Linked DNA regions of Massilia litorea. The protein of the gene in region 1 binds, or shares a complex with, the protein of each later gene. Links are inferred from orthologs where the notes say so. Each region holds a gene or a part of one and is shown on either strand. Other genes may lie near its edges. The genes, in order: accB and accD.

What was found.
Region 2: the proteins of accB (region 1) and accD are in contact, whole or in part, in a solved structure (PDB 8UXZ), measured with the Escherichia coli proteins. The link is inferred for Massilia litorea from one-to-one orthologs.

What each region holds. Positions count from the first base shown.
Region 1 is NZ_CP062941.1:2,007,389-2,014,861, reverse strand. The notes cover bases 540-3,335. They hold accB (acetyl-CoA carboxylase biotin carboxyl carrier protein), read left to right. Parts: upstream 540-1,603; coding sequence 1,604-2,068; downstream 2,069-3,335. Other genes in these bases: accC (acetyl-CoA carboxylase biotin carboxylase subunit), read left to right, coding at 2,174-3,335; aroQ (type II 3-dehydroquinate dehydratase), read left to right, coding at 1,073-1,504; LPB04_RS08995 (TlpA family protein disulfide reductase), read left to right, coding at 540-943. Outside these bases: LPB04_RS09000 (hypothetical protein), read left to right, coding at 1-374; more of LPB04_RS08995, read left to right, coding at 371-539; more of accC, read left to right, coding at 3,336-3,562; prmA (50S ribosomal protein L11 methyltransferase), read left to right, coding at 3,559-4,515; LPB04_RS08970 (zinc-ribbon and DUF3426 domain-containing protein), read left to right, coding at 4,526-6,031; LPB04_RS08965 (carbohydrate kinase family protein), read left to right, coding at 6,050-6,991; LPB04_RS08960 (YggT family protein), read right to left, coding at 7,172-7,473. UniProt on the Escherichia coli protein: This protein is a component of the acetyl coenzyme A carboxylase complex; first, biotin carboxylase catalyzes the carboxylation of the carrier protein and then the transcarboxylase transfers the carboxyl group to form malonyl-CoA.
Region 2 is NZ_CP062941.1:2,747,209-2,754,862, forward strand. What follows is about bases 4,678-7,654. They hold accD (acetyl-CoA carboxylase, carboxyltransferase subunit beta), read left to right. Parts: upstream 4,678-5,718; coding sequence 5,719-6,591; downstream 6,592-7,654. Other genes in these bases: trpA (tryptophan synthase subunit alpha), read left to right, coding at 4,726-5,523; folC (bifunctional tetrahydrofolate synthase/dihydrofolate synthase), read left to right, coding at 6,675-7,654. In the rest of the region: LPB04_RS12230 (FimV/HubP family polar landmark protein), read left to right, coding at 1-1,911; tRNA pseudouridine(38-40) synthase TruA, read left to right, coding at 1,908-2,708; LPB04_RS12240 (phosphoribosylanthranilate isomerase), read left to right, coding at 2,721-3,446; trpB (tryptophan synthase subunit beta), read left to right, coding at 3,397-4,674.

The DNA.
Region 1 (7,473 bases):
TGCAAGTGATGGATGCGCTGGCCGAATTCCGCCCTTACCTGACGGGGGCCGTGCTGAACGGCACGGCCGGCGAGCACGACGACATCCACCTGCAACTGTTCGCCGACAGCGCGAAAGAGGTCGAGATTTATCTGTTGAACCGCAACGTCAATATAGATATCTCGGAAACGCCCCACTTCAAGGGCGCCAGACACGATCCCGTTGAAACGGTGAGCTTCCTGTGGCATAAGGAAGCGGTGCATGCCGAGCTCTACGATTTTCACGATCTGCGCGGCGCACTGAAACCCCGGGGCGATGGCCGCCTGCAGCGTGTCGACGCGGCCGGCCTGCGCGCCCTGATGTCTACCGACGAATCCCTGGAACAGGACGAATGAAGAATAAAAAGATGGCCGCCGTGGCGGCCGTGGCAGCGATTTTTTGCGCCCTTGGCGTTGTGTTCGGCAGCAAAACGAAGCCGGTGCCAGCTCCGCTGACGACCAGCATCGCCCCGGCCGGTACGCCGGACGGCGGCGGCCCAGCGCACACCGCCTCCACTCACTTATATGCGCAAACCCTGAACGACCTGTCGGGCAAGCCGCAGTCCCTGTCGCAGTGGAAAGGCAAACCCCTGCTCGTCAACTTCTGGGCCACCTGGTGCGGACCCTGCGTCCAGGAAATGCCCGAGCTGTCGGCCCTCGCCAACGAAGAGGCCGGCAAGCGCTTCAATGTCATCGGCCTCGGCATCGATTCGCCCTCGGCCATGAGCGAATTTGCGGCCAAGCACAACATCAAGTACCCGCTGTATGTAGGCGGCATGGGCGGCACGGAACTGTCGCGCGCCTTCGGCAATACGAATGGCGGCCTGCCCTTCACGGTACTCATCGGCGCGGACGGCCAGGTAAGGAAGACCTACCTCGGCAAGCTGAAATTCGACGAGTTGAAGGCCGACCTCGCGGCACTGTAGAGCTCGCGAACGGTCGTTCTTTTCCGATCTCCGCGCAAGTGGTTGTTATCCACGGAGAATTTTATCGCTTGCCAATAGCTGACGTTGGCGGCAAAATGCGTCACTTTCGAGCATAGACTCTACAAAATAATGGCGAAAAAGCTACTGCTGCTCAACGGTCCCAACCTGAATTTATTGGGAACCCGCGAGCCTGCGGTGTATGGCGCGGCAACGCTGGCCGACATCGAAAGCGCTGCGACGGCCCAGGCCATCGCAGCGGGCGGGTCGCTTTCCTGCTTTCAGAGCAACCACGAAGGTGCGCTGATCGACCGCATCCACGCCGCCCGTAGCGAAGGCGTGGACGCGATCGTCATCAATCCTGGCGGGCTGACCCACACGAGCGTGGCCTTGCGCGATGCGTTTGCTGCGGTGGCGATCCCGTTCATTGAGGTCCATATCTCAAATATTTATCAGCGCGAAGAATTCCGCCACCATTCCTACCTGTCGGCGCTGGCCCGCGGCACCATCTGCGGGCTCGGCATCGACGGATACCGGTATGCCATCGACTTCGCGCTCAAATAGCGTTAATCTCAAGTAACTTCATGCATCATCTTCGGCTGCGCCCTCTTTTGGCGCGCTGTTTTACTCTCTTAATACCACAATAATTCCAAGGGGTTTCACATGGATCTACGTAAACTCAAGACTTTGATCGACCTCGTCGCCGAATCGGACATCGCTGAACTCGAAGTGACCGAAGGCGAAAGCAAGGTTCGCATCGTCAAGTCGTCCGCCGCGCCCCAAGGCCAGATGGTCATGATGCCGTCCGGCATGCAGCAATATTCGGCGCCCGCCCCAGCCGCCGCTCCTGCTGCCCCGGCCGCGCCTGCAGCACCGGCCGTTGCCGTTGAAACTGGTCACGTCGTCAAGTCGCCGATGGTCGGCACCTTCTACCGTTCGTCCGCTCCGGGCGCCGCTGCGTTCGTCGAAGTCGGCACCAACATCAAGGAAGGCGACACCCTCTGCATCATCGAGGCAATGAAACTCCTGAACGAAATCGACGCCGATGTCTCCGGCGTGGTGACCAAGATCCTGGTGGAAAATGGCCAGCCGGTCGAATTCGGCCAGCCACTGTTCGTGATCGGCTAAGTTTCGGCTTTCGCTGCGCCGCCCGGCCGTGACATCGTTCCGGCCGCATGATCCCGAACCCAGGCCGGCGCACGACGCCGGCTCTCTCACACTCCGAAGCTAACCATGTTTGAAAAAATTCTTATCGCCAATCGTGGTGAAATCGCGCTGCGTATCCAGCGCGCATGCCGCGAAATGGGCATCAAGACGGTGGTCGTCCACTCCGAAGCCGACAAGGACGCCAAGTATGTGAAGCTGGCCGACGAGTCCGTCTGCATCGGCCCGGCCCAGTCCGCGCTGAGCTACCTGAACATGCCGGCGATTATCAGCGCCGCCGAAGTGACGGACGCCGAAGCGATCCACCCGGGCTACGGCTTCCTGTCGGAAAACGCCGACTTCGCCGAGCGCGTGGAAAAATCGGGCTTCGTCTTCATCGGCCCGCGTTCCGATTCGATCCGCCTGATGGGCGACAAGGTCTCGGCCAAGCAGGCGATGATCCGCGCCGGCGTGCCTTGCGTGCCGGGTTCGGATGGCGCCCTGCCTGACGATCCGAAGGAAATCATCCAGACCGCCCGCAAGGTTGGCTATCCGGTCATCATCAAGGCTGCCGGCGGCGGCGGCGGGCGCGGCATGCGCGTGGTCCACACCGAAGCGGCCCTGCTCAACGCCGTGGCGATGACCAAGACCGAAGCCGGTACCGCCTTCGGCAATCCGGAAGTCTATATGGAGAAGTACCTGGAGAATCCGCGCCACGTGGAAATCCAGATCCTCGCCGACGAACACAAAAACGCCGTCTGGCTGGGCGAACGCGACTGCTCGATGCAGCGCCGCCACCAGAAGGTGATCGAGGAAGCGCCGGCACCGGGCATCCCGCGCAAGCTGATCGAGAAGATCGGCGACCGCTGCGCCGAAGCCTGCCGCAAGATCGGCTACCGCGGCGCCGGTACCTTCGAATTCCTGTATGAAAACGGCGAGTTCTATTTCATCGAAATGAACACACGCGTCCAGGTCGAACACCCGGTCACGGAAATGATCACCGGCATCGACATCGTGCAGGAACAGATCCGCATCGCCTGCGGCGAGAAGCTGCGCTTCCGCCAGCGCGACATCATGCTGGCCGGCCACGCGATCGAATGCCGCATCAATGCGGAAGACCCATTCAAGTTTACGCCGTCCCCTGGCCGCATCACCGGCTGGCACCCGCCGGGCGGTCCCGGCATCCGTGTCGATTCGCACTCGTATGCGGGCTACTATGTGCCACCTCATTACGACTCGATGATCGGCAAGGTAATTTCCTACGGTGCTACTCGTGAGCAAGCAATCCGCCGCATGCAAATTGCGTTGTCGGAAATGGTGGTTGAGGGTATTTTGACCAACATCCAGCTGCACCGCGAACTGATGGTCGATGCCCGCTTCATCGAAGGCGGCACCAACATCCATTACCTGGAGCAGAAGCTGGCGAATCGCCCTGACACGAAAGTGGTCGTGGCCCCGGAAAACAAGGCTGACGCATGAGCTGGACCGAAGTCATCATCGAAATCGCACGCGAGCACGCGGAAGGCCTGTCCGACGCCTTGATGGAAGCGGGCGCGCTGTCGGTTTCGGTGGAAGATGCCGACGAAGGCACCGACCAGGAAAAGCCGCTGTTCGGCGAACCTGGCATGGAGCCGACCGAGGCGGCCTGGGATCACAGCCGTGTCGTGGCCCTGACTGACATCGACGCTGACCAACAGGCCATCGTCGCGGAAGCGGCCGCCGCCATCGGGCTCACTACCGTGCCGGCGTTTTCCACCCGCGCGGTGGCCGATGCCGACTGGGTACGCCTGACGCAGTCGCAATTCGAACCGATCCACATCGGCACCAACATCTGGGTCGTGCCGAGCTGGCACGAAGCGCCGGACCCGAACGGGCTCATTCTCGAACTCGATCCGGGCCTGGCGTTTGGCACCGGCAGCCATCCGACCACCCGCCTGTGCATGGAGTGGCTGGAAGCCCATCCGGCACCGGGCAAGAGCGTCCTGGACTACGGCTGCGGTTCCGGCATCCTGGCGATGGTCGCCAAGAAGCTGGCCGCCGGCGACGTGGCCGGGGTCGACATCGATCCGCAGGCGATCGAATCGGCGCGTGCGAATGCCGAGCGTAACAACTGCGAAATCGATTTCTACGTGCCGGACGCATTTGCCGCCTCGTCGAACGAGCGCCATGCAAATGGCAAGTTCGACATCGTCGTGGCCAACATCCTGTCGAGCCCATTGAAGCTGATGGCGCCGATGTTGTCGGGCCGCGTGGCGCCTGGCGGTTCGCTGGTGCTCTCGGGCGTGCTGGCGCGCCAGGCCGACGAAGTGGCCGCCGCCTACGCACCTTTCATCAAGCTGGGCGTCTGGGCCGAGCAGGACGGCTGGGTTGCCCTTCACGGGACGCTCGGCCAGGATACGGTACCGGCCGCGCGCTCCACTACCAACGGTTAAGGAGCCCGGCATGGCGCTTGCCACCCAATGCCCCCATTGCGGCACGATGTTCCGGGTCGCCTCGGACCAACTCAAGCTGCGTGGGGGCATTGTGCGTTGCGGCTCCTGCCAGGAGATCTTCGACGGCAGCGCCACCCTGGTGGACCTCGATGCGCTGCCGGCCAAGGCGCCGGTGGCTGCCAAGCCTGATCTGCCCTCTCCCGACGCGGCGCCCGCTGCCGTCGTCGAACCCGCCCCCATATCCGAACCCGAACCCGAGCCTGCGCCTGCCCTTGAGGAGGCGTCCCTGGCTGACGACGAAGCGCTCGCGCCGCTCGACATGACGGTCGAGCTGCCGCGTTTCGAGGACCAGCCGGTCTACACGCTCGACTTCGACCATACCTTCGATCCGTTCGGGATCCTGCCGAAAGTCGATGCACCCGCGGCGCCTGAAGTGGAAACGCCCCTGCCCGAAGCGGTCGCGGTCGAGGCGTCCGGGTCCGCAGCCGAAGAACCCGTGATCGACGAGGAGCCCGTCCAGCCGGCCATGCCGCCCTGGTCGCAGCTGTTGAAGAACCCGGAGCCGGTTGCGGAGGCGACACCGCCCGCCGCGCCGGAGCCGGCCGCCCTTGCGCCGCAGCCCGACGACGCGGCCGAACCCGTCCTCGAAGCGCAAGCGGAGCCTGAGCCGCTCGTCCCGCAGCACGCCGGCCGCATCGAGCCCGCCTTCGGCCTGCCGGTCGACGAAGAACTGGTCGCCGCGCCCCTGCCCGGCCACGAACCGGAACTGGAACCGGCTGCGCCCGCGCCACGCGCCAACGTTCCCGCCGACGACGCGCCGCCGCTGCTGATGCGCGAATCGACCGCCAGCGTGGTCACGCCGCCCGCCGCCGCCCATGTGCCGCCGATTGCGCGCACGCCGGCCGCCAAGCGTGCCGAAAAGGCCGCCGCGCGCCGCTCGAAGCTCACGCCCACCCGCATCGAAGCGCAACCGAAACTGCGCGCGGCCGAGATCGACGAGCCGGAGTTCGTCAAGCGCGGCCGCCAGCAGGAGCAGAACGGGCGCGCGCGCAAGATCGCGCTGGTCGCCGGCGCCATCGCCCTGTTGATCCTCCTGTTCGCGCAAGGGGTACTGAACTTCCGCAACGCCCTCGCCGCCCGCTTCCCGGCCGCGAAACCGGCCCTCGTCTCCGGCTGCGCTGTCTTCGGCTGCCGCGTCGAACTGCCGGCCCAGATCGACAACCTCGCCATCGAAACGGGCGAACTGACCACGCTCGGCGGCGGCGTCTATTCCTTCACCACCGAGCTGCGCAACGCCGGCACCACGGCCCAGGCCTGGCCGAGCCTGGAACTGGCGCTGACCGACGCCAACGACAAGCCGCTGGTGCGCCGCGTATTCGGCCCCAGGGATTATCTTGCCGCCGACACCCCGGCCGCGAACGGCATCGCGCCGCGCGCCGAACACGCGATCAAACTCCACTTCCGCGTGGAGGACCTGAAACCTTCCGGCTACCACATTGCCGTCTTCTACCCCTGAATTGACGTTGGACCTCACATGACCCAAGCTACCCTGATCTGCGGATCGCTCGCATTCGACAAGATCATGCAATACCACGGCCGTTTCGCCGAGACCCTGCTGGCCGACCAGCTGCACCGCGTGAACGTCTCCTTCCTGGTACCGACCCTGCGCACCGAATACGGCGGCTGCTCGGCGAACATCGCCTATAACCTCAAGCTGCTCGGCGGCGAGCCCCTGATCATGGCCACCCTCGGCCAGGACGGCGCCGACTACCTCGAGCGCCTGCGCAACTTCGGCATCAAGACGCGCGCCATCAAGACGATCCAGGACGCCTACACGGCCCAGTGCTTCGTCACCGCCGACCAGGACAACAACCAGATCAACGCCTTCCACCCGGGCGCGATGCAGTTCTCGCACGAGAACAACGTCGCCGACCAGGGCCCGCTGCGCGTGGCGATCATCGCCCCGGACGGCCGCGACGGCATGCTCAAGCACGCGCGCGACTGCGCCGCCCAGGGCGTACCTTTCATGTTCGACCCGGGCCAGCAGCTGCCGATGTTCAGCGGCGAAGAACTGCTGACCTTCATCGAGCAGGCCACCTACCTGGCCGCGAACGACTACGAATTCGAGATGGTGATGGACCGCACCGGCCTCTCGCTCGAACAGATCGCCGCGCGCCTGGAGGCGCTGATCGTCACCCGCGGCGAAAAGGGTTCCGAGATCTACGCCGGCGGCGAGCGCCACGACATCCCGGCCGTGCCGGCCACCGCCGTGGTCGACCCGACCGGCTGCGGCGACGCATACCGCGCCGGCCTCCTGTACGGCATCGCGCAAGGCTACGACTGGCCGACCACCGGCCGCATCGCCAGCCTGCTCGGCTCCATCAAGATCGCCCACCAGGGCGGCCAGAACCACAGTTTTACTCCGGCCGAGATCGCCAATAAATTCGAAGCCGCCTTCGGCTACCGCTTCAAATAATTAAAAGGGTACAACCGCCGGCATACACTGTTGGCGGATGCGCACCGTAGGGGTCATTGAGGACAATGTCCTCAATGACGGGTTCACCGGGCTCCCCGAGCCCACGCGTTACGCACCTCAAGCGAAGCCACAAAAAAAACGGGCAGCCAGGCTGCCCGTTTTCACATCCGTACTACCCAATCAAATCGGCACCACAGTCCTCAGCAAATACAGCGCAATCTGCAGCAGCAGCACCGCCACCAGCACCGACAAATCCAGCCCGCCGATCGGCGGCACCACCTTGCGGATCGGCCGCAGCAGCGGATCGTTCAGCGCATGCACGAACGGCGCCAGCGGCGCATGCGGATTGACCCAGCTGAAGATCGCCTCGATGATCAGGAGCGCGATGAACCCGTAGATGATCCACTTCACGAAGCGCCCCAGCGCCAGCAGCAGCACCTGCTCGGCCGACGCCCCCACGATGAACAGGATCGAGGTCGCCA
Region 2 (7,654 bases), 740 kb from region 1 along the record:
CCGATCGTCCCGGCGGCGCCGACCGTCGTGGCCCAGGCCGATGCCCCGCCGAAGCCGGCACCGAAGATCAGGACCGCGCCGAAAGCGGTGACCCCGCCGGCACCGGCCGAGACCAGCCTCGCCGACACGCTGATGGACAACATCCTGTACCTGGGTGCGGGCGCCGCCGTGCTGCTGCTGGCCGCGCTCGGCATCTCGCAGCGCCGCAAGCAGAAGGTGGTCGTCCAGACCGTGTCCGACACGCCGACCATCCTCGGCAGCGCGGCCCAGCCGGCGCAGGCGATGTTTGCGCAGACGGGCGGGCAGAGCGTCGATACCCACGACAGCGTCTTCAATTCCAGCTTCGCGCCCTCGGCCAGCCAGCTCGACACGAATGAAGTGGACCCATTGGCCGAAGCCGAGCTGTATCTGGCCTATAACTTCGACACCCAGGCCGAGGACATCCTCAAGGAAGCGCTGCGCAACGATCCGTACCGCCATCCGGTGCGCCTGAAGCTGCTCGAGATCTACGCGGCACGCAAGGACGTGCGCGCCTTCGAGACCCAGGCTACCGAGCTCTACAGCCTGACGGGCGGCAAGGGCGACGAGTGGGCGCAAGCCGCCGCGCTCGGCCATACGCTCGATCCGAACAACCCGATGTACGCCCAGGGCGCGGCGGCCGCTGTGGTCGGCGCCGGTGCCGCCGTGGCCGGCGCAGGCCTGGCAGCCGCAGGCTCGAGCTCCACAATCGTTGCCGACGACGCCGGTCCGCAGACCATGCTGTCCCAGCAGCTCGAGCAAGCCTTCCGCAACCGCGGCGACGCCTCCGAGATCATCGAACCGGACGCGACCGTGGACGCCGTCACCGGCGCGCCGCTCGACACCGGCTTCAACCTCGACAGCTTCGGCCTCGACAACGATGCCACCGCGCTGCCGCAACTGGCTGAGACGTCCCCGGCTGCCGCCAAGGCGGAAGACAATTTGCTCGACTTCGACCTCGGCGGCCTGAGTTTCGAGCCGGTCGCCGCCACCGGCACCGACAACGCGGTGCACGACGACGCTACCGCCGTGCCCGACCTGCAGTTCGACATGGAACCGTTCGCGCCGCTCGATCCCCCAGCGGGCACCCCGGCCGTGACGGGCGAGAGCCTGGACGACCTGGCCTTCGACATGGATTTCGACGCCCCGGCCACTGCACAGACTGCTACGGCCGCGGTGGACGAGGACGACGCCTTCGTGCTCGACCTCAGCAAGAACGGCCCCAACACCGACATCGACATGGCGCAGCTGGCACGCGAGTTTGAATTGCCGCCGCTGCCGGAAGCGCCAGGCACGCCACCGGCCTCGGACCTGAAGGATCCCTTGTTCGACCTCGACGCCATGGACTTCGGCATGCTCGATGCCAACCCGTCCGCCCCGGTGACCCCGGTAGGCGAGCGCCAGGAGCCGGTCTTCGATTTCGGCTCGACCGACCTCGACCTGACGCCGCCGGCCGCGCCGGCAGCGCAGGAGTTTGCCGCCGCGCCCGAAGCGGCCAAGGACCCGCTGTTCGACCTTGACATGATGGACTTCGGCCAGCCCGCCGCTCCGGCAGCGCCGCAGGACGATCCGTTCGCCATGACCGACGTGCCGGCGATCCCGAACCCGGGCACCCCGGTGCCGCGCTTCGACATGTCGGGCCTCGACCTCGACCTGCCGGCCAACGATTTCACCCTGACCGAGCCTGAAGCGCCGGCCGCAAGCCCGGTCGATCATGCCCCGATGGAACTGACCGCCGCGCAAATGGAAATGGAAACCAAGCTGGACCTCGCGATCGCCTACCAGGAGATCGGCGACAAGGAAGGTGCGCGCGAATTGCTCGACGAAGTCATCAAGGGCGGCAACGTCGAACAGTCCAGCCGCGCCAGCACGATGCGCGCACAGTTGGCGTGAGGCGCATCGCACTCGGACTCCAGTACGTCGGCACCGGCTGGAATGGATACCAGAAACAGCCGAGCCGTGACACCATCCAGGATGCGCTCGAGATCGCCCTGGAGAAGTTTGCCCGCACCAAGCTGTCCACCACCTGCGCCGGCCGCACCGACGCCGGCGTCCACGCGGTCGAGCAGGTCGTGCACTTCGACACCGAACTCGACCGACCGATGCAAAGCTGGGTGCGCGGCACGAATACCTTCCTGCCCGATTCGGTGTCCGTGCGCTGGGCCGCCGAAGTCGCGCCTGGCCCAGATGGCCAGGAGTTCCACGCGCGCTATTCGGCACGCTCGCGCACCTATCATTACGTCCTGTACAACAACCCGAATCCGTCCTCGCTGCTGGCCGGCCGCGCCGGCTGGGTGTTTCGCCCGATCGACGTCGAGCGCATGCAGGCCGCCGCGCGCCACCTGATCGGCCTGCACGATTTTTCGTCTTTCCGCGCTTCCGGCTGCCAGGCGAATACGCCGGTCAAGGACATGCAGGAAATCCGGATCGAGCGGCGCGGCGACATCATCGTCTTCACCGTGCGCGCCAGTGCCTTCCTGCACCACATGGTGCGCAACCTGGTGGGTGCGCTGATCTATGTCGGCATCGGCCGCAACGAGCCGGACTGGATGGCCGAGGTGCTGGCCGCCCGCAACCGCGACGCTGCGGCGCCGACCTTCATGCCCGACGGCCTGTATTTCGCGAAAATCGATTACGATCCGAAGTGGGGATTGCCGCAGGAGCAGCTCTCTCCGCTCCCCTGGCTCTAAGGTTTTACGCACATGCACCGTACCCGAATCAAGATCTGCGGCATCACCCGCGAGGAAGACCTGCGCGCTGCCGTTGCCAGCGGCGCCGACGCCCTCGGCTTCGTCTTCTACCCGAAGAGCCCGCGCTACGTCACGCCCGAACGGTTCGCCGCGCTTGCCGCCGGGTTGCCGCCCTATGTCAGCTCGGTCGCGCTGTTCGTGAACGCCGGCCTGGAGGAGGTGCGGGCGGTCGTGGACGCGGCACCGGTGGCGCTGCTGCAGTTCCACGGCGACGAAACAATGGAAGAGTGTGCGCGCGTCGCCGACGCGGTGAAGCGGCCTTTCGTCCACGCCTACCGCGTCAGGCCGGACACGGCCCCTGCCGATTTGCTAGAATGCGAACTCGCATACCGCGCCGCCAGTCCCTGGTTCTCGGGCCTTCTGCTCGATACCTATGTGGATGCCTACGGCGGTGCTGGAAAGGTCTTCGATTGGTCTCTTATCCCAAAAGAGCTCGCGCCTCGGGTCGTTTTGAGTGGTGGCTTGAGCGTGCAAAACGCGACTGACGCAGTCGCACGCGTACGCCCCTGGGCCGTCGACATCAGCAGTGGTGTCGAGGCATCCAAGGGGATCAAGGACGCCCGCAAGATCGCGGATTTCATCGCCGCGGTGCGGGCAGCCGATGCCACCATTGAAAGCGAGCACCCCCATGAAAGCAGTACAGGAAGCAGCCCTGGAGAGCCAGGAAGCCACCCTTGAACGGTCGGTCAACGCCCTGTTCCAGACCACCGACTACCAATTCCCCGATGCCAAGGGCCATTTCGGCCCCTACGGCGGCAGTTTCGTCGCCGAGACGCTGACCCACGCATTGGCCGAACTGAACGAGGCCTACGCCCGTTATTCGCAGGACCCCGAATTCCTCGAAGAATTCCGCTACGAGCTGGCCCACTTCGTCGGCCGTCCTTCGCCCGTCTATCACGCCAGGCGCTGGTCGGAACTGGCCGGCGGCGCGCAGGTCTTCTTCAAGCGCGAAGACCTGAACCACACCGGCGCCCATAAAATCAACAACGTGATCGGCCAGGCCCTGCTGGCGCGCCGGATGGGCAAGCCGCGCATCATCGCCGAGACCGGCGCCGGCCAGCACGGCGTCGCAACCGCCACCATCTGCGCCCGCTTCGGCCTCGAATGCGTGGTCTACATGGGCGCCGAGGACGTCAAGCGCCAGGCCCAGAACGTATATCGGATGAAGCTGCTGGGCGCGACCGTCGTTCCGGTCGAGTCCGGCAGCAAGACCCTGAAGGACGCGCTCAACGAAGCGATGCGCGACTGGGTCACCAACATCGAAAATACCTTCTACATCATCGGCACCGTGGCCGGCCCGCACCCGTATCCGATGATGGTGCGCGATTTCCAGTCGGTAATCGGCGAGGAATGCCGCATCCAGATGCCGGAAATGACGGGCCGCCAGCCGGACTACGTGGTCGCCTGCATCGGCGGCGGCTCGAACGCGATGGGCATTTTCTATCCCTACATCGACGAAACCAATGTGAAACTGGTCGGCGTCGAGGCGGCGGGCGAGGGGCTCGATTCGGGCAAGCACTCGGCCTCGCTGACGGCCGGCTTCCCGGGCGTGCTGCACGGCAACCGCACTTATCTGCTGCAGGATGCCAACGGCCAGATCATCGAGACCCACTCGGTCTCGGCCGGCCTGGATTATCCGGGCGTCGGTCCGGAACACGCCTGGCTGAAGGATTCGGCGCGCGCCGAATACGTGTCGATCACGGACGACGAGGCGCTGGCGGCCTTCCACGACTGCTGCCGCATCGAGGGCATCATTCCGGCCCTGGAATCCTCGCACGCGATCGCCTACGCGTTCAAGCTGGCGGCGACGCTGCCGAAGGACAAGCTGATCCTGGTGAATCTGTCGGGACGGGGCGACAAGGACATGCACACGGTGGCGCAACGCATGGGGCTCGATTTCGGCTGATCCGGCCAGAGCCCCTGCATTCCACCCGAAAACTTCAAAGAAAGTAAAAGCATGTCCCGAATTGCAAGTACCTTCGCCGCCCTGCGCGAACAAAACAAGACCGGCCTCGTCACCTTCATCACCGCCGGCGACCCCGGCCCCGACCTCACCGTCCCGCTGATGCACGCCCTGGTGGCGGGCGGGGCCGACATTTTGGAACTGGGCGTGCCGTTTTCCGACCCGATGGCCGAAGGCCCGGTCATCCAGCGCGCCTGCGAGCGCGCCCTGAAATTCGGCATCGGCCTGAACGACGTCTTCAATTACGTGCGCCAGTTCCGCGAAAGCGATCCAAGCACCCCGGTGGTGCTGATGGGCTACGCCAATCCGATCGAACGCATCGGCCCGGATAACTTCATCCTCAAGGCGAAAGAAGCGGGTGCCGACGGCGCCATCGTCGTCGACTACCCGCCGGAAGAGTGCGAAGCCTTTGCCGACGCCATGCGCGCCAACGACCTCGACCTGATCTTCCTGCTGGCGCCGACGTCCACGCAGGAGCGCATCAGGCAGGTGGCGCGCTACGGCAGCGGCTTCAGCTATTACGTGTCCCTGAAGGGCGTCACCGGCGCCGGCAGCATCGATACCGAGGACGTGGCGCGCCGCGTGGCCGCGATCCGCGAGCACGTCAGCCTGCCGATCGGCGTCGGTTTCGGCATCCGCGACGCGCAGACGGCGAAGGCGGTGGCCTCGGTGGCGGACGCGGTCGTGATCGGCAGCCGCATCATCCAGGAGATCGAAAACGTGGGTCCCGAGGCTGCCGTGCCGGCGGTACAGGCCTTCGTGGCCGGGATCCGCACCGCGCTCGACAGTTGATGCCGGCAGGGTGGGCCGTGATGCCGGGGCTCCAGTTCTGCCGGGATTCGTGCTCACCCTGTTCGACGCATGGTGTATAACATGCCACGCGCGCCGGAATCGGTTGCCAAGAATTGACAGACAGGCAAGCGGTGACAAGCCCGGCGCTAGCGGCTACACTACGCCCCATTCAAGAATTGCCGCAAAGGAGAGAACATGAGTTGGTTGGAAAAACTGCTGCCCCCCCGAATCCAGCGCTCCGATGCCGCCAATCGCAAAACCATGCCCGAGGGCCTGTGGGTCAAGTGCCCGTCGTGCGAAGCGGTGCTGTACCGCGCCGACCTCGAGTCGAACCTGCACGTCTGCCCGAAGTGCGACCACCACATGCGCATCCGTGCGCGCGAGCGCCTTGACGGCCTGCTCGACGAAGGCGGCCGCTACGAGATCGGCCAGGAAGCCCTGCCGGTCGATACCCTGAAGTTCAAGGACAGCAAGAAGTATCCTGACCGACTCAAGCAAGCGATGGAAGCCACCGGGGAAACCGATGCGCTGATCGTGCAGGGCGGCTCGATCATGAGTTTGCCGGTCGTCGTGGCCTGCTTCGAATTCGAATTCATGGGCGGCTCGATGGGTTCCGTCGTCGGCGAGCGTTTCGTCCGCGGCGCCCAGATCGCCCTCGAACAGAAAGTGCCGTTCATCTGCATCACCGCCACCGGCGGCGCCCGCATGCAGGAAGGCCTGCTGTCGCTGCTGCAGATGGCCAAGACCACCGCCATGCTGACCAAGCTGTCGGAAAAGAAACTGCCGTTCATCAGCGTGCTGACCGATCCGACCATGGGCGGCGTGTCCGCTTCCTTCGCCTTCATGGGCGACGTCGTGATCGCCGAGCCGAAAGCGCTGATCGGTTTTGCCGGCCCGCGCGTGATCGAGAACACCGTGCGCGAAAAGCTGCCGGAAGGTTTCCAGCGCGCCGAATTCCTGGTGCAAAAGGGCGCCGTCGACATGATCGTCGACCGCCGCAAGATGCGCGAAGAAATCGCCCGCCTGCTGGCCTTGCTGCAGAACCAGCCGGCCGACGTCGTCGCTTGACCGGCCAGCGCGCCGCATAAGGTTTCCTACCGGCGATCTGATTCAGGTCGCCGGTTTTCGTTTCAACGTACTGAATTTTTTTAATGCCCATGCTTCCCACCACCTTGCCCGCGTGGCTGGCGCTCCTCGAAACGCGCCACGCCGAAACCCATATCGACATGGGCCTGGACCGCGTCCGCGCCGTCAAGGAGCGCATGAACCTGCAGTTCGGCTGTCCCGTCATCATGGTGGCCGGCACCAACGGCAAGGGTTCCACCTGCGCGATGCTGGAATCGGTCCTGCTGCATGCCGGCTACCGCGTCGGCCTCTACATCAAGCCGCACTTCCTGGACTTTAACGAGCGCGCCCGCATCAATGGCGAGATGGCGAGCGACGCCGTGCTGGTCGAGGCCTTCGGCTTCGTGGAAGACGCGCGCGGCGACATCGACCTGACCTATTTCGAATTCACGACCCTGGCGATCATGCACCTGATCTCGAAAGCCGGCGTGGACGTGGCAATCCTTGAAGTAGGCCTGGGCGGGCGCCTGGACGCCGTGAACGTGATCGACGCCGACGTCTCCATCGTCACCAGCATCGACATCGACCACGCGGCCTGGCTGGGCGACACGCGCGAGGAAATCGGTTTCGAGAAGGCCGGTATTTTCCGCGCCGGCAAGACGGCGATCTGCAGCGATCCGCTGGCGCCGCAATCGCTGATCCAGCACGCGGCCGACATCGGCGCCGACCTGTGGCTGATCGGGCGCGATTTCAACTACCAGGGCGACCAGCAGCAGTGGAGCTATGGCGGACGCACCCAGCGCCGCAACTCGCTGGCCTATCCGGCCCTGCGCGGCGCCAATCAATTGCTCAACGCCGCGGCGGCGCTGGCGGCACTCGAGGCGCTGCGCATGCAGCTGCCCTGCGGCGCCCAGGAAGTGCGCACCGGCCTCGCGCTGGTCGAGCTGCCGGGCCGCTTCCAGGTGCTGGCCGGCCGTCCGACCACGGTGCTGGACGTGGCCCACAATCCACACGCCTCGGCGACCCTGGCCCAGAACCTGGGCAACATGGGCTTTCACCGCTACAC